DNA from 3 places in the Kitasatospora sp. NPDC054795 genome. Region 2 is predicted to be linked to each of the others. Evidence: riboswitches for the same ligand, from Rfam matches in the RefSeq annotation. Region 2 holds a riboswitch; each other region holds the start of a gene.

Region 1 (7,685 bases), on a different contig from region 2:
CGCCCTTGACGGTGGTCATCCGCTGCCGGGCGGCCATCGACCCGGAGGCGTCCACCACGAACAGCACCAGGTTGGACTCCCGCCCCTGGCGCACCTGTTCGCGGAAGTCGTCCTTGTGCACCACCAGCGCCCGCCCGCTGCGTCCGCGCGCCGCCTGGTGCGGCGCGGCGGCCTGGAGGGTCGCGGTCAGGTGCAGCCGGCCGAGCGCGCCCTGCGGGCGGCGGGCGCGGATGGTGTGCCCGCCGGTGGTCTCGGCGGGGGAGCGGCGGCCCTGGGCGCCGTGCCCGGTGCCCTTGACGGTGAACAGCTGGGTCCGGTACGGGTCTCCGGCCGCGACCGGCGCCGACTCCCGCGCGGGGGAGGGGTGCTGGGCGGGTACGGGCTGCTGCGCGGGCGCCTCGGGGCCCTCGGGGGCCGACGGTTCGGGAGCGGAACCCTCGGGGCCGCCGTCGGACGGCTCGGGCGCGCCGCCGCCGTCGGGGCCGCCCCCGTCCGGGCCGCCCTCCGGCCCGTCACCGTCGCCGTCCGGCCCGTCGCCGTCCGGGCCGGATCCGTCGCCCTCGGGCTCAGGCTCCTCCTGCTGCGCGTGCTCCTCCAGCGTCCGGTCCAGCTGCTCCTCGTCCAGTCCGGGCGCGTCGAAGGGGTTGCGGCGGCGCCGGTGCGGCAGCGCCAGCTGCGCCGCCTTGCGGACGTCCTCCTCCTGCACCTCGGTGCGCCCGTCCCAGGCCGCCAGTGCGACGGCTGTGCGGGCCATCACGATGTCCGCGCGCAGCCCGTCCACCTCGAACGCGGCGCACACGGCGGTGATCTGACGCAGCGCCACATCGGTCAGCTCGACCTTGGGCAGCAACTCCCGCGCCGCGACGATGCGTTCGGCGAGAGCCCGCTCCTCCTCGGCGAACCGCTCGGCGAAGCCGGCCGGGTCCGCGTCGTAGGCGAGCCGGCGGCGGACCACCTCGGCGCGCTCGGCCGGATCCCGGGTGGCGGCGATCTCGACGGTCAGGCCGAACCGGTCGAGCAGCTGCGGCCGCAGCTCGCCCTCCTCCGGGTTCATCGTGCCCACCAGCAGGAACCGGGCCGCGTGGCGCACCGACACGCCCTCGCGCTCGACGTAGGAGCGGCCCATCGCGGCGGCGTCCAGCAGCAGGTCCACCACGTGGTCCTGGAGCAGGTTCACCTCGTCGATGTAGAGCACGCCGCGGTGCGCCCTGGCGAGCAGCCCGGGCTCGTACGCCTTGACGCCCTCGGCCAGCGCCCGCTCCAGGTCGAGCGAGCCGACGATCCGGTCCTCGGCCACGCCGACCGGCAACTCGACCAGCTGGGCCGGCCGTTCGGAAGCGGGCGGGGAGACGTGCGGCCCGTCCGGGCACTGCGGGTCGGGCGCGGCCGGGTCGCAGGCGAAGCGGCAGTCGTCCACGGTGGCGATGGACGGCAGCAGGCCGGCCAGCGCGCGCACCATGGTCGACTTCGCGGTGCCCTTCTCACCGCGCACCAGCACGCCGCCCACGGCCGGGGAGACCGCGTTCAGCAACAGCCCGAGCCGCAGGTCGGCCATGCCGACGATCGCGGTGAACGGATAGCGGACGTCACTCATGCCGTACCCCACTCCTGTCGTGCCCGGTCCCGCGGCACTGTCCGGTCCTGTGATCCTGCCCGGCTCGGTGATCCTGCCCGGTTGCGTGATCCTGCCTGGCCCTGCTGCCGTACCCGGCACTGCCGCCGTACCCGGCTCATGCGTCACTCCCAGGGGCCCCGGGCGGGACGAACGGCAGCGATCCGGCCGCCGGCACCCCGCCCTCGATCAGCTTCCACAGCGCGTCGGTGTCGGCGTGCTCCTCGATCAGGTCGCCCAGCCGGTCCAGCCGGGCCTCGCGCGCCGCGGCGAAGGAGGTGTCCGGGGCCGGGACGAACGCCCGGCCCGACAACGCGGCGACCTCGCGCAGGAGTTCGCGGCGGAACCCGTCGTTCTCCAGCGCGCCGTGCCAGGTCGTGCCCCAGACCGGGCCCACCCGGCAGCCGTCCAGACCCCGCCCCCGGCCGTCGGAGACGAACGTGTCCCCGCCCTCGACGGTGACCACCCCGTGGTGGATCTCGTAGCCCTCCACCCGCTGCCCGAACGCCTCGCCGACCGGCCGCGCCAGCACCTTCTCGGCGCCGAACCGCACCTGGGTCGGCAGCAGGCCGAGGCCCTCGACGGCCCCCGCCTTCGACTCGACCTCGTCCACGATCGAGCGCGCCAGCATCTGATAGCCGCCGCAGACCCCGAGGACCGGCAGCCCGGCCGCCGCCCGCGCCCGCAGCGCCGGCTCCAGACCGCGCTCGCGCAGCCAGGCGAGGTCGGCGACGGTGGCCCGGGTCCCGGGCAGCACCACCAGGTCGGCGTCGGCCAGCTCCTCCGGGCGGGTCGCCCAGCGCACCAGCACGCCCGGCTCCTGCGCGAGCGCGTCCATGTCGGTGAAGTTGGACAGCCGCGGGAAGCGCACCACGGCCACCCGCAGCACGTCCGCGCCGTACGGCCCGGGCCCGTCCGCCCGGTCCACCACCGTCGACAGGTCCAGCGAGTCCTCGGCGTCCAGCCAGAGCCCGGGCAGCATCGGCAGCGTGCCCAGCACCGGACGGCCGGTCAGCCCGTGCAACATTTCCAGCCCGGGTGCGAGCAGCCGCGCGTCACCGCGGAACTTGTTGACGAACCAGCCGGCCACGTGCCGCTGGTCCTCCGCCGACAGCAGCGCCAGCGTCCCGTACATCGCCGCGAAGACCCCGCCGCGGTCGATGTCCCCGACCACCACCACCGGCAGGGCGGCGGCCGTCGCCAGGCCCATGTTGGCGATGTCGCGGTCGCGCAGGTTGATCTCGGCGGGCGAGCCCGCGCCCTCGCAGACCACCACGTCGTAGCGGTCGCGCAGGTCCGCCAGGCACTCCAGGGCGCGCTTCAGCAGGACGGGCTTGCGCTCGCGGTAGTCCAGCGCGCCCACCTCCGCCACCGGCCTGCCGAGCAGCACCACCTGGCTGCGGCCGTCCGCGCCCGGCTTGAGCAGCACCGGGTTCATCGCCGCCTCCGGCTCCACCCGGGCGGCCTGGGCCTGCATCGCCTGGGCACGGCCGATCTCGGCACCGTCGGCGGTGACGAAGGAGTTGAGCGACATGTTCTGCGCCTTGAACGGCGCGACCCGCACGCCCTGGCGGACGAGCCAACGGCAGATCCCGGCCGTCACCACGCTCTTGCCCGCGTCCGAGGTCGTCCCCGCGACCAGCAGCGCCTTGCTCATGCCCGTCCCCTCTTCCTCAGCAGCATCCGCAGCAGGACGTGCCCCGCGACCGTCGTACCCAGCGCCAGTGCGCCCACCCGCCGGGAGAGCGCACAGGCGCGCTCGATGTCGTCCACCGTCACCGGCCGCAGCTCCGCACCCAGTACGGGCCGGTGCTCCACCCGCTCGCCGTACCGCAGCGCCCCGCCCAGCCGTACGCCCACCGCGCCGGCGAACGCCGCCTCGGCCTGGCCCGCGTTCGGGCTCGGGTGCGCGGAGCCGTCGCGCCGCCAGACCCGCCAGGCCGTACGGGGCTCGGGCGCGGCGGCCACCGTCAGCAGCGCCGTCAGCCGGGCGCCCGGCCAGCCCGCCAGGTCGTCCAGCCGGGCCGAGGCCCAGCCGAACCGGGCGTAGCGCGGCGAGCGGTGGCCCACCATCGCGTCCAGGGTGTTCACGGCGCGGAAGGCCAGCAGGCCGGGCGTGCCGGCCAGGGCGCCCCAGGTCAGCGCGTTCACCACGGCGTCGGCGGTGTTCTCGGCCACCGACTCGACCACCGCCCGGGCGATCTGCTGCCCGTCCAGCGCGCTCGGGTCCCGCCCGCACAGGTGCGGCAGCCGTTCCCGGGCGGCCGCGAGGTCGCCCGCGGCCAGCGAGCGGCCGATGGTGCGCGCCTCCCGGGTCAGCGAGGTGCCGCCGAGCACTGTCCAGGTCGCGGCCGCCGCCAGCACCGCCCGGCCCAGCGGACGCCGGCCCACCGTACGGTCCAGGGCGAGCGCGCCCGCCGCGACCGCGCCCACGCACAGCGCCGTGTACCCGGCCCCCGCGCCGCGGTCGTCGCGCCACAGCCGACGCTCCAGCCGGGTCGCGGCGCTGCCGAAGACAGCCACCGGATGGCCCCGGCGGGGGTCGGCGAAGCGGGCGTCGGCGACATGGCCCGCGACGGCGCCGAGCGCGAACGCGGCGGCGCGGGCCAGCGGGCGCGGCGAGGAGGAGGGCCCGAGCGGGGTCATCGGGGGCACGGCGGAAGGCAGCTCGGAGTCCGGTGGGGTGGGGCAGCCTGCATCGCGTGCGTGTCCTCACTCAGGGTCCGCGCCCTGGATCGACGTGACGGGGGCGAGAGTCTCCTGGCTTCCGGGTCGAACGCACCCCCGGAGCCTTCCAGCGGCCGTCGACGGCCGCCGTGGCGATGTTCCGAGCGTGCTCCCCGGTGACAGTGGCGGGACCGCGCCGGAATTCCACCGGCTTCCTCTCCATGCCTCCGTTTGGCCCCAGGATCCCATCACGGGCCCGAACCGGGAGTCAACCGAGGTCACAGAGGGGTTGGTCACACGCGGACGCCGCCGACGCGCCGGGGGATCGCCCGGCGCGGGGCCGCCCTCCACCGGGAACACCACGTCCCCTCCCACCGGGGCGCCGCCGGCTCCGCCGCCGCCCCGCCCCACCACCCTCATTGCCCGCCTCCGACACCTCCTCAGCGCCGCCTGGCCGCCGCCCGGGTGACCCGGACGGCCCAGCCCGGTGGCCGGGCGGACGGAGCGCCGGTGAACTGGTGCCCGAACACCGTCCGGTCCGTGAGCAACAGAGCGGGGAGCGAAATGCGTTGGGGAACCGCCGCCGTCGTGGCGGCCGCCGCGGTCGGGGCCGCCGTGCTGGTGATCGGCCGTCGGGCCTCCGACCGGACGGTCCGTCCGGTGGCCGCCGTCCCGGAGTCCGGGCCGGTCCTGGTCCGCGGCCTCTCCCCCGGCCGGGTCACCTTCACCCGCGGCCCCGAGAGCCTGCGCCCCGGCCGCTGGGCGGTCGAGTGGGCGGACGGCGGGCACGCGGTCGTCGAGGAGGTCCTGCACAGCGACGAGCGGGGCGTCACCCGCCCGCTGCTCCGCGCCGACCGGGGCACGCTCACCCCCGGCACCGAGGTCCGCTTCACTCCCCGGGTCCACCTCGGCGACCCCACCGAGGCACTCGGCCTCCCCTTCACCGACACCACCGCCGACGGCGAGCTCGGCGCCCTTCCCGCCTGGCGGCTCGACGGCAAGCGCGGTACCTGGGTGATCCTGGTGCACGGCCCCGAGGCCGACCGCCAGCAGACCCTCCCGGTGCTCCCCGTCCTCGACCGGCTCGGCCTGCCCGCCCTCGCCGTCACCTACCGCGGCGACCGGGGCGCCCCCGCCTCCCCGGACGGGCTCAGCCACTTCGGCGAGACCGAGTGGCGCGACATCGAGGCGGCGGTACGGCTGGCGCTCGACAGCGGCGCGGGCAAGGTGATCCTCTACGGCTGGTCCGTCGGCGCGACCACGGCCCTCCAGACCGCGGCCCGCACCGCCTGGCCGCACGCCGTCAGCGGCCTCATCCTCGACTCGCCGGTGCTCGACCTCCCGGTCTCCGCCCGCCGGGACGCCGCCCGGGCCGGCTTCCAGGGCGTCGCCGCCGAGCTCGGGGCCCTGGCCGCGGAGGGCCGCACGGGCGTCGACCTCGCCGACTTCGCCCGCATCGCCGAGGGCACCGACCTGCGGGTGCCCACCCTTCTCCTGCACAGCCCCGAGGACCGGATCGCGCCCTTCGGCACCGCCGAGAAGCTGGCCGCCGCCCGTCGCGACGTGGTCAGCCTCCAGGCCTTCCCCGGTGCCGACCACGCCACCCTCTGGAACACCGCTCCCGACCGGTACACCGAACTGCTCCGCCGCTGGCTCACGCCGCTGCTGTAGGGCGCCGCCGGCGGGTCCTGCCGGCACGTCTCCCGGACGTGCCGCGGTCGGTGCTCCGCTTCCGCCCCTGCGGATAGGAACGCGGCCCCACCGCCGAGGTCCGGGCCGACCCGTCGAGCCGATCCGTCGAGCCGATCCGTCCGATCCGTCCGACGGGATCCGCGAGGCCCGCAAGACCCACTGGCCGCGTCCTCGCCCCCCTCCTCGTGCGGGCGTTTCCGGCTGGGCCGCGCCGGCTTTTCCGGCGCGCTTCGCCCCTGCCCACGAATGAACGTTTCCTCCATTCCGCCGTAGGCGCGCGAGAAGTCGGCCGGTCCGACTTCTCGCGCGGCACGATCCCCCCGTCCCGCTCGTCATCCGTCCGGATTCGGACTGGACAGCTCCGCCGGAAGTCGGCGGAAGGGGATTCCCCGTGCGACCGGCGCGAAAACCACCTCGATGTCAGGGACAACAATTTGCCCGGCCACTGACCCCCCACCCGTACGCACGGTAACCGCCCGAGCATTCCCGGCGACCGGGATGATGCGAGTGGCATGGGCAGGTCACACGTTTCCGGCCAGGCGGTTTGCCGCTGTTGCCCGATCTTGCGGAGGTGCCGCCACCGGTCGCCCGGTCGTACGGACAACCGGATGTGACAGAAGGCCGGTACAAGGGGAAGACTGCTCGACGTGACGTCTCGGAACCCGCGCGACCGTGATGCCCCGCTCCCGCCGACGATCGGCACCGGTGCGACGGTGACCCGTCTCCCCGGAACGGCCCAACGGCCCGCCGGTGGCAGGCCGGGCGGGGCGGGTGTCCCCCGTAACGGAGTACCCCGGCGGCGAGGGCCCGCTCCGGCTCCCGGGCGGGGCAGGGTTCCCGTGCCCGAGGGCTTCCCGGCACCCGCCGAGCTGGCCCCGCTGGCCCGCCGGATGCTGGTCGACGCCGTCCGCGTCGCCCGCTGGGCCGGTGAGCTGGCCGAGGTCGACAAGCGCGGCGAACTGCTCCCCGAGGACGCCCGCGAGGCCGGCCGGGCGCTGGCCATGACGGTCGGCGCCGCCGCCAAGGCATGGGGGCAGGCACTGCTGGTGGGCCTCGTGGAGCCCCGGGACGGCGGAGCCGGACCCGGCTGGCGCCTGCACGCCTGGGAGCACGACGACGAGGCCGTGGTGCGCGGATGGTCGGCGATGTTCGACGCCTGGACCCTGCTCGCCCCGGTGCCCCCCGCCGCGCTGCGCGGCGTGTTCGCCGTGCTGGCCGGGCAGGCCGTGGACCAGGCCCCGCAGCTGCTCTCCTTCCTGCACCTGGTGGACGGCCCCGTCGCCGAGAGCGAACTGCTGGAACTGCTGCGCCGGGGCCTGGACGAGCGCCGGGTCGGCACCGGCCTCGGCGGACCGGGGCTGTCTCCGGTGCCGCACGCGGCCTCGGCCGTCTCCGCCGTCCGCGGTACCTGCCGCGCGCCGCAGATCGACACCCCGGCCGCGCCGGCCGACGTGGCCGCCGTCCTGGACTGGATGCTCGACGGCCTGGAGGCCGTCGGCGCCCTGGTGCGCAGGAACGATGCCGCGGAGCTGTCGCCGCTCGGCCACTGGGCGGTGCGGGCCAAGCTGGAGGAGATCTGCACGGTCGCGCAGACCGCGGCCGGGCACATCGAGCAGAGCGCCTTCGAGCTGCTGAACGCGTGTGCGGACTACTCGCCGGGCCCGGCCCGCGCCGAGTTCCGGGCGTGGGTCGCGGCCCGTCCGGCGGACCGGGC
Region 2 (7,685 bases):
CGCTCGCAGGCCGGGGTGGCGGCGGCGGTGGCCTCCACCAGCCGACAGGTCGGCCAGTCCCTGGGCGTCGCGGTCACCGGCGCCCTGATGGCCGGCAGCGCCCTCGCCGACCCGGCGGCCTTCACCGGGGCGGCCCGGACGGCATGGTGGATCATCGCCGGCTGCGGCGCCGCCGTGCTGGTCACCGGTACGCTCACTTCCGGCCGCTGGGCCCGGGCGACGGCCGAGCGCACGGCGCGGCGGCTCGCCGCCGAGGAGGCGGCCGAGGGAAGCACGGAGACGAAGGAGACGGTGGACGCCTGATGGAGCGCCTCGACACCGGTGGGCACCCGGAGGGGAGCGGGACGGACGCCGCGACGGCGGCCCGGGTCTGGCAGGGGATGTACGCGCTCGTGCTGGAGCGCCACGACCGCCGCAGGACCGTCGCCGAAGCCCTCGGCATGAGCTTCAGCCGGGTCAGGGCGCTGCGCCGGCTCGCCGCCGGCCCGATCACCCTGCGGGAGCTGGCCGAGCGGCTGACCGCCGACCCGCCGTACACCAGCGTCATCGTGGACGACCTGGTGCGGCGCGGGCTCGCCGAGCGCATCACCAACCCGGCGGACCGGCGCTCCAAGCTGGTCCACCTCACCGAGGAGGGCGAGGCGAAGGCCGCGCTCGCCACCGGGATCCTCGCCACGCCGCCGGACGCGCTGCTCGCGCTGCCGCCGGAGGACCTCCGCGCGCTCGACCGGGTGGTGGCGAAGCTCCTGGACTGAGGCTGCCGCCCGACGCGGCGGGCCGGTGCCCCGGACTTGGCAGGAAGCCCGACTGCATGGTCGACGGCAGGTCCGCGGTGTCAGGGAAGCCGGTACGGGTTCGGCGCGCACGGTGGTGCACTGCGGCCCGTCAGGCCTCCGTCAGGCGTCGGGTCAGCCGTCCGAGCGTCGCAGCAGGTAGGTGTCCATGATCCAGCCCTTGCGCTCCCGGGCCCGCTCACGCAGCTCGCGGATGCGCGGGGCGGCCTCGGCGAGCGGACCGGAGACGAGCACCTCGTCGGGGGTGCCGAGGTAGGCGCCGTAGTGGATCTCCAGCCCCTCGGGGTCGATCCCGGCGAAGGCGGCCCGGCCGTCGAGCATCACCACCACGTCGTCCACCCCCTCGGGGAACCCCTCGGCGAGGCGGCGGCCGGTGGTGATCTGCACCGGTCGGCCGACCCGGGTCAGCGTGGTGCGGTGCCGGGCGGCGAGCGCGGAGACGCTGCTGATGCCCGGGATCACCTCGTACGCGAAGGGCACGCCGCCCCGGTTCGACACGTCGTCCACCACGGCGATGACGCTGTCGTAGAGGGCGGGGTCGCCCCAGACCAGGAAGGTGCCGTTCTCGCCCGGGCCGAGGTGCTCGGCGACCAGCCGTTCGACCAGATCGGCGCGGCGGACGCGCCAGTCGTCCACGGCGGCCGCGTACGCGGGGGTGGTGCGGTCCCGTTCGGCGTCCGGCGCCTCGACCACGCGGTGCCCGGGCCGTCCGTGGTCGGCCAGCATCCGGCGACGCAGCCCGATCAGATCCTGCCGTTCCTCGCTCTTGTCGAGGATGAAGAAGACGTCGGTGCGACCGATCGTCTTGACCGCCTGCAGGGTGAGGTGGTCGGGGTCGCCCGCGCCGATGCCGATGACGAAGATGTGCCGCATGGGAGACATTCTGCCGCCCGCTCCCGGGTGCGCCGCCCGGGAGCGGGCGCGGAGCCCGCGTCTCAGCACGCGGACGCCTTGCGAGATTTCCGCCTCGGCGCCGACGGTTTGCCCCTAAGCTGGCGGTGCAGCTGGTTCGCCCTGTCCGCCAGGCAGGCGCGTCGTAAGAGGGAACCCGGTGACGCCTTTCAACTGGCCAGTCCGGGACTGCCCCGCAGCGGTGAGTGGGAACGACCGCCGTCATACGCACTGGACCCGGGACGGGTCTGGGAAGCGACGGCCAGTAGGTGTCCGCCCCGGTTTCGGCCGAGGTGGGTGTGCCCGCGAGTCCGAAGACCTGCCACTGCCCGTGCGCGAGCGTTCGCGCCCGGCCATCCGGTGACCTCGTGGGCGGGTCGGCGACCATATCGGGCGGAGCCGCGCACGGGTGCGGTCGTCCGTCCGGTCCGTCATCCCTTCGCGTCCTCGTGCCGTCACCGGGCACTTGAGGATCCAGACTCGCGAAGGAGAGTCCCTTGACCACGAAGTCCGCAGCCGCGGCGAGCGTCGCCACCGCCCACGGCTACCCCCGTCAGGGCCGGGGCCGTGAATTGAAGAAGGCGATCGAGGGGTACTGGAAGGGCACGGTCACCGCGGGGGCGCTGCTGGCGACCGCCGCCGACCTGCGTCGGGGGAACTGGCAGCAGCTCGCCGACTCCGGCATCGAAGAGGTCCCGACCGGAGACTTCTCGCTCTACGACCACGTGCTGGACACCACCGTGGCGGTCGGTGCGATCCCGCCGCGGCACCGGGAGGCGGTCGACGCCGACCCGCTGGACGGGTACTTCGCGATGGCGCGCGGCAACCAGGACGTCGCTCCGTTGGAGATGACCAAGTGGTTCGACACCAACTACCACTACCTGGTGCCGGAGTTGGGCCCGGACACGGTGTTCGCCGCGAACCCGGCCAAGGCGGTCGGCGAGCTGCGCGAGGCGCTGCTGCTCGGCCACGCCGCCCGGCCGGTGCTGGTCGGCCCGGTCAGCTACCTGCTGCTCGCCAAGCCGGCGCCCGGGGTGGCCGCGGACTTCCGACCGATCACCCTGCTGGACCGGCTGCTGCCCGTCTACGCCCGGCTGCTCGCCGACCTGAGGGCCGCCGGTGCCGAGTGGGTCCAGCTGGACGAGCCCGCGCTGGTGCAGGACCGCACCCCGGCCGAGCTCAACGCGGCCGCGCGCGCCTACCGCGAGCTGGGCGGTCTCACCGAGCGGCCCAAGCTGCTGGTCGCGAGCTACTTCGACCGGCTCGGCGAGGCGCTGCCGGTGCTGACCAAGGCCCCGGTCGAGGGCCTGGCGCTGGACTTCACCGGCCCGGCCGCCGCCAACCTGGAGGACCTCGCCGCCGTCGGCGGCCTGCCCGGCAAGCGGCTGGTGGCGGGGGTGATCGACGGGCGCAACATCTGGATCAACGACCTGGAGAAGTCGCTGGCGACCCTGGCGACCCTGCTGGGCCTCGCCGGCACCGTCGACGTGGCGCCGTCCTGCTCGCTGCTGCACGTGCCGATCGACGCCGCCGCGGAGCGCGACATCGACCCGCAGATCGCCCGCTGGCTGGCGTTCGCCCGGCAGAAGGCCGGCGAGGCGGCGCTGCTCGCCCGGGGCCTGCGCGAGGGCACCGGCGCGATCACCGCCGAGCTCGCCGCCAACCGCGCCGACCTCGCCTCCCGCGCCAACTCCCCGATCACCCGCGACCCGGCGGTGCGCGCCCGCGCCGCCGCCGTCACCGCCGACGACACCCGGCGCGCCCAGCCCTACCCGGTGCGGGCCGAGGCCCAGCGCGCCCGGCTCGGGCTGCCGCTGCTGCCGACCACCACCATCGGCTCCTTCCCGCAGACCACCGAACTGCGCACCGCCCGCGCCGATCTGACGGCGGGTCGGATCGACGCCCCGGCCTACCGGGAGCGGATGGAGGCGGAGGTCCGCGAGGTCGTCGCCTACCAGGAGAAGGCCGGGCTGGACGTCCTGGTGCACGGCGAGCCCGAGCGCAACGACATGGTCCAGTACTTCGCCGAGCAGCTCACCGGCTACCTCGCCACCCGGCACGGCTGGGTGCAGTCCTACGGCACCCGGTACGTGCGCCCGCCGGTGCTGGCCGGGGACATCTCCCGTCCGCACCCGATGACCACCGACTGGTTCGGCTACGCGCAGGGCCTGACCGACCGCCCGGTCAAGGGCATGCTGACCGGCCCGGTCACCATGCTCGCCTGGTCCTTCGTCCGCGACGACCAGCCGCTCGCCGACACCGCCCGGCAGGTGGCCCTCGCCCTGCGCGACGAGGTCGTCGACCTGGAGGCGGCCGGCGCCGCCGTCGTCCAGGTCGACGAGCCGGCCCTGCGCGAGACCCTCCCCCTGCGGGCCGCCGGCCGCCCGGCGTACCTGGACTGGGCCACCGAGGCCTTCCGCCTCGCCACCTCAGGCGTCCGCGCCGACACCCAGATCCACACCCACATGTGCTACGCCGAGTTCGGCGCCATCATGACCGCGATCGACGACCTCGACGCCGACGTCATCTCCCTGGAGGCCACCCGCTCCCACATGGAGGTGGCCGGCGAGCTGGCCGGGGCGGGCTATCCGCGCGAGGTCGGCCCCGGCGTCTGGGACATCCACTCCCCGCGCGTCCCCAGCGCGGACGAAGCCGTCTCGTTGTTGCGCGCGGGCCTGGCGGCGGTCCCGGCGGAGCGGCTGTGGGTCAACCCGGACTGCGGGCTGAAGACCCGCGGCTGGCCGGAGACCCGGGCCTCCCTGGAGAGCCTGGTCGCCGCCGCCCGCCTGCTGCGCGGGGAGCTCGCCGGCTGACGGCGGCCGGGGTGGGCGCGGCGGCCTTGCCGCGCCCACCCCGGTCCCGGCCATCATGCCGCTCGCGGGCCTCCTGCCCCGGTGATCGCCTAGGCGACCCAGCCTGAGGTGAGGCCCTGGACGGCCGAGCCGTCGAGGTCCTTGAGCTTGACCCCGGCGAAGGCCCGGGCGGCGTCGGAGGTGAGCATCCGGAAAGCGGGGCGTTCCGCGGCGAGCAGGTCGAGGATCCCGGCGGCCACGTCCTCGGCCGCCTGGGCGTTGGCGAAGGCGCCGCGGGTGCGGTCCAGGTAGGCGGCCAGGGCCGGGGCGTACGGCCCGGCCTGTTCGGTCGCGTCGTCCGTCAGGCCCACGTTGCCGACGAACTCGCTGGCCACCGCGCCCGGCTCGACGACGCTGACGGACACACCGGCGGTGGCCGCGACCGGGGCGAGGGACTCCATGTAGCCCTCGACCGCGAACTTGGCGGCGCAGTAGGCCTCGTTGAAGGGCTGGCCGACCACGCCGCCGACGCTGGTCACGGTCAGCACGCGGCCCTTGCTCGCCCGCAGCAGGGGCAGGGCGGCCTTCGTGACGTGCAGCACCCCGAAGAAGTTGACCTCCATGACGGCGCGGACGTCGTCGACGCTCTCCTGCTCCAGGGTGCCGATGTGGCCGGCGCCGGCGTTGTTGACCAGCGCGTCCAGCCGGTCGACGCCGGCCAGGCAGGCTTCGGCCGACGCGGGGTCGGTGACGTCGAGCGTCCGGAGGTCGACGGTGACCCCGGCTTCCTCGGCGGCCGCCAGCAGCGGGCCGGCCTTGGCGGTGTTGCGCATGGTGGCGATGACGTGCCAGCCGGCGCGGGCGGCGGCGACGGCGGTGGCCAGGCCGATGCCGGAGGAGGTGCCGGTGATCAGGACGGTCCGGTCGCTCATCTCGCTGTACTCCCAGTGCTTATGGATCATAACCAATATGATCCATAACTATGTGGGCTGACATTTCACTTTGTCAAGCACCTGGATAGTCTGGTGGTCATGTCCCACCCATCGGATGACCTCACCCAGGAGATCGTCGGACTCTTCGCGGCCGTCAACCGCCGCTACGGCCGGGAGTCCGAGGCGGCCGCGGCGGCCCACGACCTGACCGCGCTGCAGGCCAAGGCGCTGCTCGCCGCCGAGGTTCCGGTCCCGACGCGCCGGATCGCCGAGCGGCTGCATGCGGAGCCGTCCAATGTGACGGTGATCGTCGACCGCCTGGAGTCCCGCGGCCTGGTCGAGCGCAGCGTCGACCCCGCCGACCGTCGCGTCAAGCACGTCGCCGCCACCGCCGCCGGCCGCGAGGTCGCCGCGGATCTGCGCGCCCGCATGCCCTTCGCCGGCGATCCGCTGGCCCGGCTCGACGCCGAGCAGCGCGGGTCGCTGCGCGAACTCCTGCGGCTGGTCCTGGAGGCATGACGGCGGGCCCCCGGGCAACTGCCCGGGGGTCCGCCGTTCACAACGCGTTGCCGCTCGCCCGCGCCGCCGGTGGGAACGGCCGGAAGGGCCGTCACCGCATTCGCTGCGACGACGGCCCTTCGGAATGCTCGGGGGGGGGTAATTCCCCGGCCGGGGCGACTACTTCGCGCCGAAGGCCTTCTCGATGTCCTCGACGACCTTCTCCGCCGCGATCGGGCCGGAGCTGCTGCTCCACACCTGGCCGTCGACGCCCATGAGCTGGTTGGTGCCGACGGCCTTGAGGCGGGTGAACGCCTCCTGCCTGCGGGCGGTCTCCAGGGCCTTCTCGCCCTCGGCGTTCAGGGTGGCGACGAACACCCGGTCGGCGTCGGCCTTGTTGAGGTTCTCCAGGGACAGCGGGTCCGAGTGGGGCTGGGCGCCCAGGCCGTCGGCGATCGGCATGGTGCCGGCGCCGGCCTTCTTCAGCAGGTCGCCGGGCATGTTGGTGGTGTTCATCACGATCGGCCCGTTGGGCATCCAGCGCATCACGACGGCGCTGCCGGTCCTGCCCTCGCCGGCCTTGGCGGCGCGCTTGTCCAGCGCGTCCAGCTTGGCGGTCAGGTCGTCCTTGTGGCCGAGGGCGTCGCCGTAGACGGCGAGCACCGAGCGCCAGTCGCCGGCCTTGGGGACGATGGTCGGGGCCACCGCGGAGAGCTTCTCGTACTGGGACTTCTCGATGCCCGAGGAGGCCAGGATGAGGTCGGGGCCGGCCTTGAGGATGGCCTCGATGTTGGGCTCCTTGACCGTGGCGACCAGCGGGACGGCGTCGGCCTTCAGGTAGGCGGGGGCGGTGGTGCCGCCGCGGCTGGCGCTGGTGCCCACCGGGGTGACGCCGAGCGAGAGGGCGGTGTCCAGCGAGGTGTCGTTGAGGGCGACGACCTTCTTGGCCTCGGCCGGGACCTCCACGGCGCCGAAGGCTGTATCGATGCTGCGCTTGCCGCCCTTCGCGGCGGTGGAGGAGGAGTCGGAGCCACCCGCGGAGCTGCCGGAACCCGAGGAGCCGCACGCGGTCAGGCCCAGGGCGAGGGCGCCGGCGACGGCCGTTCCGAGCAGGGTCTTGGTAAAGCGGGTGCCAAGCATGGGTGTTCTCCGAGGAATGGTAGTTTACGGACGAACCGTTTTTCTGAGGTTAGCCTAACCATACGTAAGGCCCTGACGGGGAGGCCCGGTGTGACATTCCGATCACTCCTGCTGCGCGGACTGCTGCCCGCCGGCGCGATACTGCTGCTCGCCGTGCTGGCGAGCCTGCTGCTCGGCGCGGGAGACGTGGGGCCGTCACGGGCGTTCGTCACCCTGCTCGGTGACGGCGACTCCGACTCCCGGTTCACCGTCTTCCACCTGCGCGTCCCGCGGACCGCGGTGGCCCTCGCGGTCGGGCTCGCGCTCGGCGTGGCCGGCACCGTGCTGCAGGCCGCCGCCCGCAACCCGCTGGCCGAGCCCGGCCTGCTCGGCGTCAGCACCGGCGCCTCCTTCGCCGTCGTGATCGCGATCGTGCTCGGCGCCAGCGCCGCGAGCGTCGGCCCGTACGTCGCCGTGCTGGGCGCCGCCGCCGGCTGCCTGCTGGCGCTCGGCGCGGCCCGGCTGCGCGGCGCCGGCGACGACCCCGTCCGCCTGGTGCTCGCCGGCGCGGCGCTGAGCGGACTGATGAACGCCGGCTCCTCCGTCCTGCTGCTGTCCGACGCCCGGGCCGCCGACGAGATCCGGTTCTGGACCATCGG
Region 3 (7,685 bases), on a different contig from region 2:
GTCACGCATCCACCATCGCTCCGCCTTCCGCACCCCGGTTCGGGAGTTACTCATGGTAAGGCATTGCGACGCAGGGTGGCAGACCCTTTCGCCGGTCTCCGGACGGCCGTTCAGCGCCGCCCGGCTTCGGCCAGGGCCTCGCCGGTGAGCCGGTAGACCGTCCACTCGTCCATCGGCACCGCGCCGATCGCCTTGTAGAAGTCGATCGAGGGCTGGTTCCAGTCCAGGACCGACCATTCGACCCGGGAGTAGCCGCGTTCGACGGCGATCCGGGCGAGCTCCAGCAGCAGCGCCTTGCCGTGGCCGCCGCCGCGCGCCTGCGGACGGACGTACAGGTCCTCCAGGTAGACCCCGTGGGTGCCGCGCCAGGTCGAGAAGTTGCGGAACCACACCGCGAAGCCGACCGGCTCGCCGGTGGCGTCGTCCTCGGCGATCAGCCCGAACAGGGCCGGGTTCTCGCCGAACAGGGCGTCGTGCAGCTGCTCCTCGGTGGCCTTCGCCTCGTGCAGGGCCTGCTCGTAGTCCGCGAGTTCGCGGATCATGGCATGGATGACGGGAACGTCGGTGGCGACGGCGGTGCGGATCATGCCTGTGAGCCTACTGCTCGGGACCCGTCTCGTCCCAGGCCTGGACGGAGGTCTGGTCGACGATCCGGCCGTCCCGCAGCACGGCCATCGAGGACATCAGCACCCGGACGCCGTCGGGGTACCGGCAGGACTCCAGGAAGGCGGCGTGGTCGCCCTGGACCACCACCTGTTCCAGCTTGTGGGTCATCTCGCGGCCGTAGACGTCGTCCAGCATGGCGCCGATCTCCTCCCGGCCGTGCATCACCAGGGGGTGGCTGGGCTGGGTCCTGCGATCGACCATGCGCAGTTCGGCGTCCTGGGCGTAGAGCGCGAGGAGGGTCTCGGCGTCGCAGCGCTCGATGCCCTCGCGCAGGGCGCGGGTGTCGAAGGCGCCGGGGGCCGCCATCGTGGTCATGATCTCGCTCCTCCGGTCGGGTTCCGTCGGCTCGTACCTTGAGCGTACGCCCGCGGCCACCGCCCCGGAGGAGCGGACCGGGGGCCGTCAGCGGGCCGGCACGGTGCGCAGGTACTCGGCCAGTGCGCCGACCGCTGCCGGGTTGCGCGGGCTCTCCACCAGGTCGACGTAGTCCATGACGAAGATCCGGTCGTTCCTGACCGCGGAGACGTTGGCCAGTGGCGGGAAGGACTTCAGGAACTTCCGCTTCTCCTCGGCCCCGGGTGTCGCGTAGTCGTTGATCACGATCACCTCCGGGTCGCGCCGCACCACGCCCTCCCAGCCGGCCGTGACCCAGGTGTCGGCGAGGTCGCCCATGATGTTGCTCCCGCCGGCCTTGGCGATGATCTCGTTGGCGGCGGCGAACTTCCCGGCGGTGTACGGCTTGTCCTGCCCGCTGTCGTACAGGAAGACGGACGGGCGGCGCTCGGGTTGCGGGACGGCGGCGATCTGCGCCTTGAAGTCCGCGATCAGCCTGTCGGAGCGGTCCTTGACGTCGAAGATCTCGCCGAGGTTGGCCAGGTCGGTGTAGAGGGCCTCCAGCGGGTCCATCACGCCGCGCTCGGTGCCCTTGCCGCTGCGGCAGGACTCGCTGAGCACGTACGAGTCGACGCCGAGCGCCTTGAAGGCCTGCGGGGTGACGCCGGCGCCCTCGTCGAAGCCGTAGTGCCAGCCGGCGAGGACCAGGTCGGCCCGGGCGTCCAGGGCGATCTCCTTGGTGAGCACCTTCTTGGAGAGCCAGGTGGTCTGCTGGTAGCCGTCCTTCCAGGCCACCTTGTCGATCCGGCCCTTGTCGTCGGGCATCACGTAGCCGGCCATCCGGTCGGCGAGGCCGAGGGAGAGCATCAGCTCGGTGATGTTGACGTCGTTGGTCACCACCCGGGCGGGCTTCTGCGCGAAGGTGAGCTTCTGCCCGCAGTTGTCCACCGTCACCGGGTAGTGGGCGGAGGCGGTGGCGGCCTCCTTCGGGGCGATCTCGGCGCCGCAGGCGGTGAGTCCGAGGACGAGCAGGGCGACGGTGGCAACGGCCTTGGTGCGCAAGGTGGTTCCTCTGGGCAGACGGGACGGGTCAGGAGGAGGGGGCGAGCCGGTCGAACAGCAGCTGGAGGGCGCCGGTCTCCGGGTGCCGCACCGGGGTGGCGCGGACGCCGAACACCTCGGCCAGCAGGGCGGGGCGGAGCACCTCGTGGGGCGGGCCGGAGGCGACGATCCGCCCGGCCCGCAGCACGTAGACCAGGTCGCAGTGGCCGGCCGCCAGGTTGAGGTCGTGCAGCGCGGTGAGCACCGTCGGGCCGGCCTCGCGGGCGAGCGCCAGCACCTCCAACTGGTGGGCGATGTCGAGGTGGTTGGTGGGTTCGTCCAGCACCAGCAGGCGCGGTTCCTGGACCAGCGCGCGGGCGAACAGCACCCGCTGCTTCTCGCCCCCGGACAGGCTCAGGAAGCCGCGCTCGGCGAGGTGTCCGGCCCGGACCTTGCGCAGCGCCCCGGCGCAGCGCTCCGCGTCCCCGTCGGCCGGGGAGCCGAAGCCGCGGCGGTGCGGCAGCCGGCCCATGGCGACCACCTCGGCGACGGTGAAGTCGAACTCGGCGGAGTGCTCCTGGGTCAGCGCGGCCACCCGGCGGGCCGTGTCGCGGGCGCTCAGGGCGTGCAGGTCGTCGCCGGCCAGCCGGACCACGCCGCCGGCCGGCTTCAGCACCCGGTAAACGCAGCGCAGCAGGGTCGACTTGCCGCTGCCGTTCGGGCCGACCAGCCCGACCACCTGCCCGGCGGCGGCCGCCAGGTTCACCTCGTGGACCAGCCGGGTGCCGGCCAGCTCCACCGAGACGGCGTCGACGGCGAGGTCCTGGGCCCGCGCCGGGGCGGTCGGGTCGGCCGGGTCGGTCGCCGTGGTCACGTCGGTCACCGGGTTCCTCCGAGGGCCTGGCCGCGGCGGCGCATCATCAGCAGGAAGGCGGGTACGCCGAGCACCGCGGTGAACACCCCGACGGGCAGTTCGGCGGGTGCCAGCAGGGTGCGCGAGGCGATGTCCACCCAGACCAGCAGCAGCGCCCCGGCGAGCGGCGCGATCACCAGCACCCGGCGGTGCCCGGCGCCGACCAGCATCCGCGCCAGGTGCGGCATCAGCAGCCCGACGAAGCCGATCGCCCCGCTGACCGCGACCACGGTGCCGGTGACGGCGGCCGTCACCACGAACAGCTCGCGGCGCAGCCGGTCCGGGTCCACGCCGAGCGAGGCGGAGGTCTCGTCGCCCATGGCGAGCGCGTCCAGCCGCCCGGCGGCGCAGGCCAGGTACGCGAGGCCGGCCACCACCGTGACGGCGGCGATCGGCACCTTGCCCCAGGTGGCGCCGCCGAGGCTGCCGAGCAGCCACATCATGGCGTCCCGGGCGGCCTCGCCGCGGTCGGCGGCGAAGACCATCAGGGTGGTGGCGGCGGAGAAGCCGTAGGACAGCGCGGTGCCGGTGAGCACCAGGCGCAGCGGGGTGAGTCCGTACGCGGTGCGGGCGGCGAGGTAGACGAGCGTCATGGCGGCCAGCGCGGAGCCGAAGGCGGAGGCGGAGATCGCCCACACCCCGAGCGAGGCGAAGGCGCCGAAGAGCAGGACGGCGTTGGCGCCGACGGCCGCGCCGGAGGAGATGCCGAGTACGAAGGGGTCGGCCAGCGCGTTGCGCACCAGGGCCTGGACGGCGACCCCGCAGGCGGCGAGTCCGGCGCCGACGACGGCGGCCAGCACGGTGCGCGGCAGCCGGATCTCCCAGACGATCGCGTACGCGGCCGCCTCGCCCGCGTCCAGCCGTCCGCCCGTCAGCCCGGCGCCCAGCAGCCGCAGCACCCGGGGCAGGCCGAGTCCGGAGGAGCCGAGGGCGACCCCGCAGAGCAGCGACAGCAGCAGGGCGGCGACGAGGCCGGCGGCGAGCGGGACGACGGGTATTCGACGGGTGGGCGGGCCGACTGCACGGTCCACGACTGCACGGTCCACGGGTGCGCCTTGCCTCGGGCCGCGGGTGCGCCGGGGCGGGCGCCGGCCGAAGGCGTGCCGCGGCGCCGTTCCCCTCGCAGTCCGCGGCGAGTTGTCGGGAGTTCAGCGGCCGGGGGCGATCGGGCTGGCGCGGGCCGTACGGGCTGGTACGGGCCGTGCTCACCGTTGCGGGTCAGCGCCGGATTCACACCGGACTTCCCCCTCGGACGCCCTGGCAGCATAACAGCCACTCAGGGCAGGCAACCCTTACCGGCCCTGGGTGGGCCGGGAACGCGCGACCGCCCCCGTCCGGCGGTACGGACGGGGGCGGTCGGGTGGCGACGTGTCAGGCTCAGGCCTGCTTGGTCTCCCAGAAGATCTTGTCGACCTCGGCGATCAGGTCCAGCAGGGCCTGGCCGGTGGCCGGGTCGGTGGACGCCTTGGCGGCCGAGGCGGCCTTCAGGGTGTCGTTGATCAGCTGGTGCAGCTGCGGGTACTTCTCGAAGTGCGGGGCCTTGAAGTAGTCGCTCCACAGCACCGAGATGTGGTGCTTGACGGCCTCGGCGCGCTGCTCCTTGATGATGATGGCGCGGGCGCGGAAGTGCGGGTCCTCGTTGGCCTGGTACTTCTCCTGGGTGGCCTTGACCGACTCGGCCTCCAGCTTGGCCTGAGCCGGGTCGTACACGCCGCAGGGCAGGTCGCAGTGGGCGTGGGCGGTGGCGCGAGGTGCAAACAGACGAGAGAACATGGGAGTCCTTCCTTAGATCGTCTTCCCGCGCCCGAGATTACCCTTCCGGCCTCGCCGTTTCGCGATCGGGCGGCGGGCCTAGGGCAAAAGACGGACCAGGAACCGGGGTAATCCGGACATCGGACCGGTGACGGTCCGTACGGCAGACTGGGGGCGGGCGGAGCAGGAGGAGGAGTCGTGGCGCGGAGCACGCGACCGCAGGGCGCCGGGGCCGGGGGGCCGGACCGGGGCGGCGCGCTGCCGTTCGGACTGGTCGACGTGGCGGGGCCGTCGATGGTCCCGACCCTGCGCGAGGGCGACCAGCTGCTGGTCCGCTACGGCGCGCCGATCCGGCCGGGCGCGGTGGTGGTCTTCCGGCACCCCTTCCAGCAGGACCTGCTGGTGGTGAAGCGGGCCGCCGAGCGCCGGGCCGCGGGCTGGTGGCTGCTCTCCGACAACCGCCCGGTGGACAGCGACAGCCGCAGCTACGGCGCCGTGCCGGACGAGCTGGTGCTCGGCCGGGTGCTGCTGCGGCTGCGCCCGAGCCCGGTCTGGCTGGCGCCGGGGCGCCGGCTGGAGCGGCTGCTGCTCAACCCGCGGCTGGCCCGGGTGCCGGGCCTCGCCCGCCGGCTCGGCGCCTGGGTGGAGGACGTCTAGGTCCTGTCCCGGGCCGCCGCCTCCGCCTCCTGGCGCTTGCGGGCCCGGTAGGCGGCCACGTTGGCGCGGGTCGCGCAGCGGTCCGAGCAGTAGCGGCGGGAGCGGTTGGTCGAGGTGTCCAGGTAGGCGTTGCGGCAGGGCGCGGCCTGGCAGATGCCGAGCCGGTCGGCGCCCAGCTCGGTCAGGTGGACGGCCAGGCCCATGCAGGCGACCGCGGTGAAGTGCGCGGTGGCGGTGGGGGAGTTGTCGGCCAGGTGCAGGTGCCAGCGCGGTCGTCCGGCGTCGTCCAGGTAGTCGTGCCCGGAGACCAGCGGGCTGACCGGGTACTCCATCAGCAGGCTGTTCAGCAGGTCGACGCCGCGGATCTCGTCCCCCTCCGCGGCGGCCTCGAAGACCCCGCGCAGCCGGGTCCGCACCGCCCGCAGCCGGGGCAGGTCGGACTCGTCGGCGAGCGCGGCGGCCCGCGCGGAGTCGGAGAACAGGCCGCGCACGGCCTCCACGGAGGTCAGCGTGTCGGTGCCGCGCTCGGGCTCCTCGGTGTTCACCAGCCGAACGGCGAGATCGGCGTAGGCGGCGAGCTCCACAGGGGTCCTTCCAGGTTCGGTAACGGGCTGACTGCCTCCAGCCTATTACCTGGGCGGAGCTCCGGCCTCTTTTCCCTGGCGGGAGGGCGTCGGCACCCGGCAGGAGCGGCCTGCCGGGCGCCGACGGTACGGGCTCAGAGCACCTTGGACAGGAAGGCCCTGGTGCGCTCGTGCTGGGGGTTGGTGAGTACCTCGCGGGGGTTGCCGGACTCGACCACCACACCGCCGTCCATGAACACCAGCGCGTCGCCGACCTCGCGGGCGAAGCCCATCTCGTGGGTGACGACCACCATGGTCATGCCCTCCTCGGCGAGGCCGCGCATGACGTCCAGGACGTCGCCGACCAGCTCCGGGTCGAGCGCGGAGGTCGGCTCGTCGAAGAGCATCAGCTTGGGCTTCATGGCCAGCGCGCGGGCGATCGCCACGCGCTGCTGCTGGCCGCCGGAGAGCTGCGAGGGGTAGTTCTTCGCCTTGTCGGCGAGGCCGACCCGCTCCAGCAGGGCCATGCCGCGCTCGCGGGCGTCGGCCCTGCTCTCGCCCTTGACCTGGACCGGCGCCTCCATGACGTTCTCGACGGCGGTCATGTGCGGGAACAGGTTGAAGCGCTGGAAGACCATGCCGATGTCGCGCCGCTTGAGGGCGACCTCGCGGTCCTTGAGCTCGTACAGCCGGTCGCCCTTCTGCTGGTAGCCGACCAGCTCGCCGTCCACCCAGAGGCGGCCGCCGTTGATCTTCTCCAGGTGGTTGATGCACCGCAGGAAGGTCGACTTGCCGGAGCCGGAGGGGCCGATCAGGCAGAACACCTCGCCCTTCGCCACCTCCAGGTCGATGCCCTTGAGCACCTCGACCGGGCCGTAGGACTTGTGCACGTTCTCGGCGCGGACCATGGGCTCGGCCGGGGCCGCGGCGTCGGCGGGGGTCTTGGTCAGATCGGTCATACGTGACCACCTCCCTCGAGCCCCGGGACGACGTCGGCGGTCGTCCTCGGGGCGGGCTTCCCGGCGAACAGGCCCCGCAGTCGCTGCAGCGGGGTGGGCGGGAGGGTGCGGTTGGAGCCTCGGGCGTAGTGGCGCTCGATGTAGTACTGGCCGATGGTCAGCACCGAGGTGAAGAACAGGTACCAGAGGCTGACCACGATCAGCAGCGGGATGTTCTGGTAGTTCCGGGAGTAGATGACCTGGCCGGCCCGGAAGATCTCCTCCAGGGAGATCACGGAGACCAGCGAGGTGGTCTTGAGCATCGAGATGGTCTCGTTGCCGGTCGGCGGGATGATCACCCGCATGGCCTGCGGCAGGACGATCCGGCGCATGGTCCGGAACCGGCTCATGCCGAGCGCGTGCGCGGCCTCGCTCTGGCCCTCGTCCACCGACTGGATGCCGCCGCGGACGATCTCCGCCATGTAGGCGGCCTCGTTGAGGCCGAGGCCCAGCAGTGCGGCGACGAAGGTCGGGATCAGCACGTTGGTCTGCTGGGACCAGAACTCGGGCCCCCACGGGACGCCGATCGACAGCTTGGCCCAGATCAGGCCGAGGAAGTTCCAGAACACCAGCTGCACCAGCACCGGGGTGCCGCGGAAGATCCAGATGTAGACCCACGCGACGCCGGCCAGCAGCGGGTTCGGGGACAGGCGCATCACCGCGAGGATGATGCCGCCGACCACACCCATGAGCATGGCGAGCACGGTCAGTTCCAGCGTCACCAGCAGGCCGTGCATGATGCTGTCGTGGAACAGGTACTGA

What was found. Region 2 has a riboswitch for cobalamin ahead of metE (5-methyltetrahydropteroyltriglutamate--homocysteine S-methyltransferase). Riboswitches for the same ligand answer to the same signal wherever they lie in the genome.
Region 1: it holds a riboswitch for cobalamin, as region 2 does, so the genes downstream of both, ACWGJO_RS04595 (cobalamin biosynthesis protein) here and metE (5-methyltetrahydropteroyltriglutamate--homocysteine S-methyltransferase) in region 2, are expected to answer to the same signal.
Region 3: it holds a riboswitch for cobalamin, as region 2 does, so the genes downstream of both, ACWGJO_RS15445 (FecCD family ABC transporter permease) here and metE (5-methyltetrahydropteroyltriglutamate--homocysteine S-methyltransferase) in region 2, are expected to answer to the same signal.

What each region holds. Positions count from the first base shown of each region.
Region 1 covers NZ_JBSHAP010000008.1:21,260-28,944, reverse strand. The annotation lists gene ACWGJO_RS04605 (putative cobaltochelatase) at 1-1,594, opposite strand, end outside; gene ACWGJO_RS04600 (cobyric acid synthase) at 1,731-3,269, opposite strand; gene ACWGJO_RS04595 (cobalamin biosynthesis protein) at 3,266-4,258, opposite strand; cobalamin riboswitch at 4,366-4,497, opposite strand; gene ACWGJO_RS04590 (alpha/beta hydrolase family protein) at 4,844-5,950, shown strand; gene ACWGJO_RS04585 (hypothetical protein) at 6,811-7,685, shown strand, end outside.
Region 2 covers NZ_JBSHAP010000017.1:50,094-57,778, forward strand. The annotation lists gene ACWGJO_RS08820 (MFS transporter) at 1-303, shown strand, start outside; gene ACWGJO_RS08825 (MarR family winged helix-turn-helix transcriptional regulator) at 303-755, shown strand; gene cobF (precorrin-6A synthase (deacetylating)) at 909-1,667, opposite strand; cobalamin riboswitch at 1,782-2,026, shown strand; gene metE (5-methyltetrahydropteroyltriglutamate--homocysteine S-methyltransferase) at 2,183-4,498, shown strand; gene ACWGJO_RS08840 (SDR family oxidoreductase) at 4,588-5,439, opposite strand; gene ACWGJO_RS08845 (MarR family winged helix-turn-helix transcriptional regulator) at 5,509-5,928, shown strand; gene ACWGJO_RS08850 (ABC transporter substrate-binding protein) at 6,088-7,047, opposite strand; gene ACWGJO_RS08855 (FecCD family ABC transporter permease) at 7,138-7,685, shown strand, end outside.
Region 3 covers NZ_JBSHAP010000036.1:13,366-21,050, reverse strand. The annotation lists gene ACWGJO_RS15465 (N-acetyltransferase family protein) at 111-587, opposite strand; gene ACWGJO_RS15460 (nuclear transport factor 2 family protein) at 598-981, opposite strand; gene ACWGJO_RS15455 (ABC transporter substrate-binding protein) at 1,069-2,061, opposite strand; gene ACWGJO_RS15450 (ABC transporter ATP-binding protein) at 2,090-2,914, opposite strand; gene ACWGJO_RS15445 (FecCD family ABC transporter permease) at 2,920-3,984, opposite strand; cobalamin riboswitch at 4,124-4,262, opposite strand; gene sodN (superoxide dismutase, Ni) at 4,331-4,726, opposite strand; gene sodX (nickel-type superoxide dismutase maturation protease) at 5,000-5,362, shown strand; gene ACWGJO_RS15430 (CGNR zinc finger domain-containing protein) at 5,359-5,946, opposite strand; gene ACWGJO_RS15425 (amino acid ABC transporter ATP-binding protein) at 6,081-6,884, opposite strand; gene ACWGJO_RS15420 (amino acid ABC transporter permease) at 6,881-7,685, opposite strand, start outside.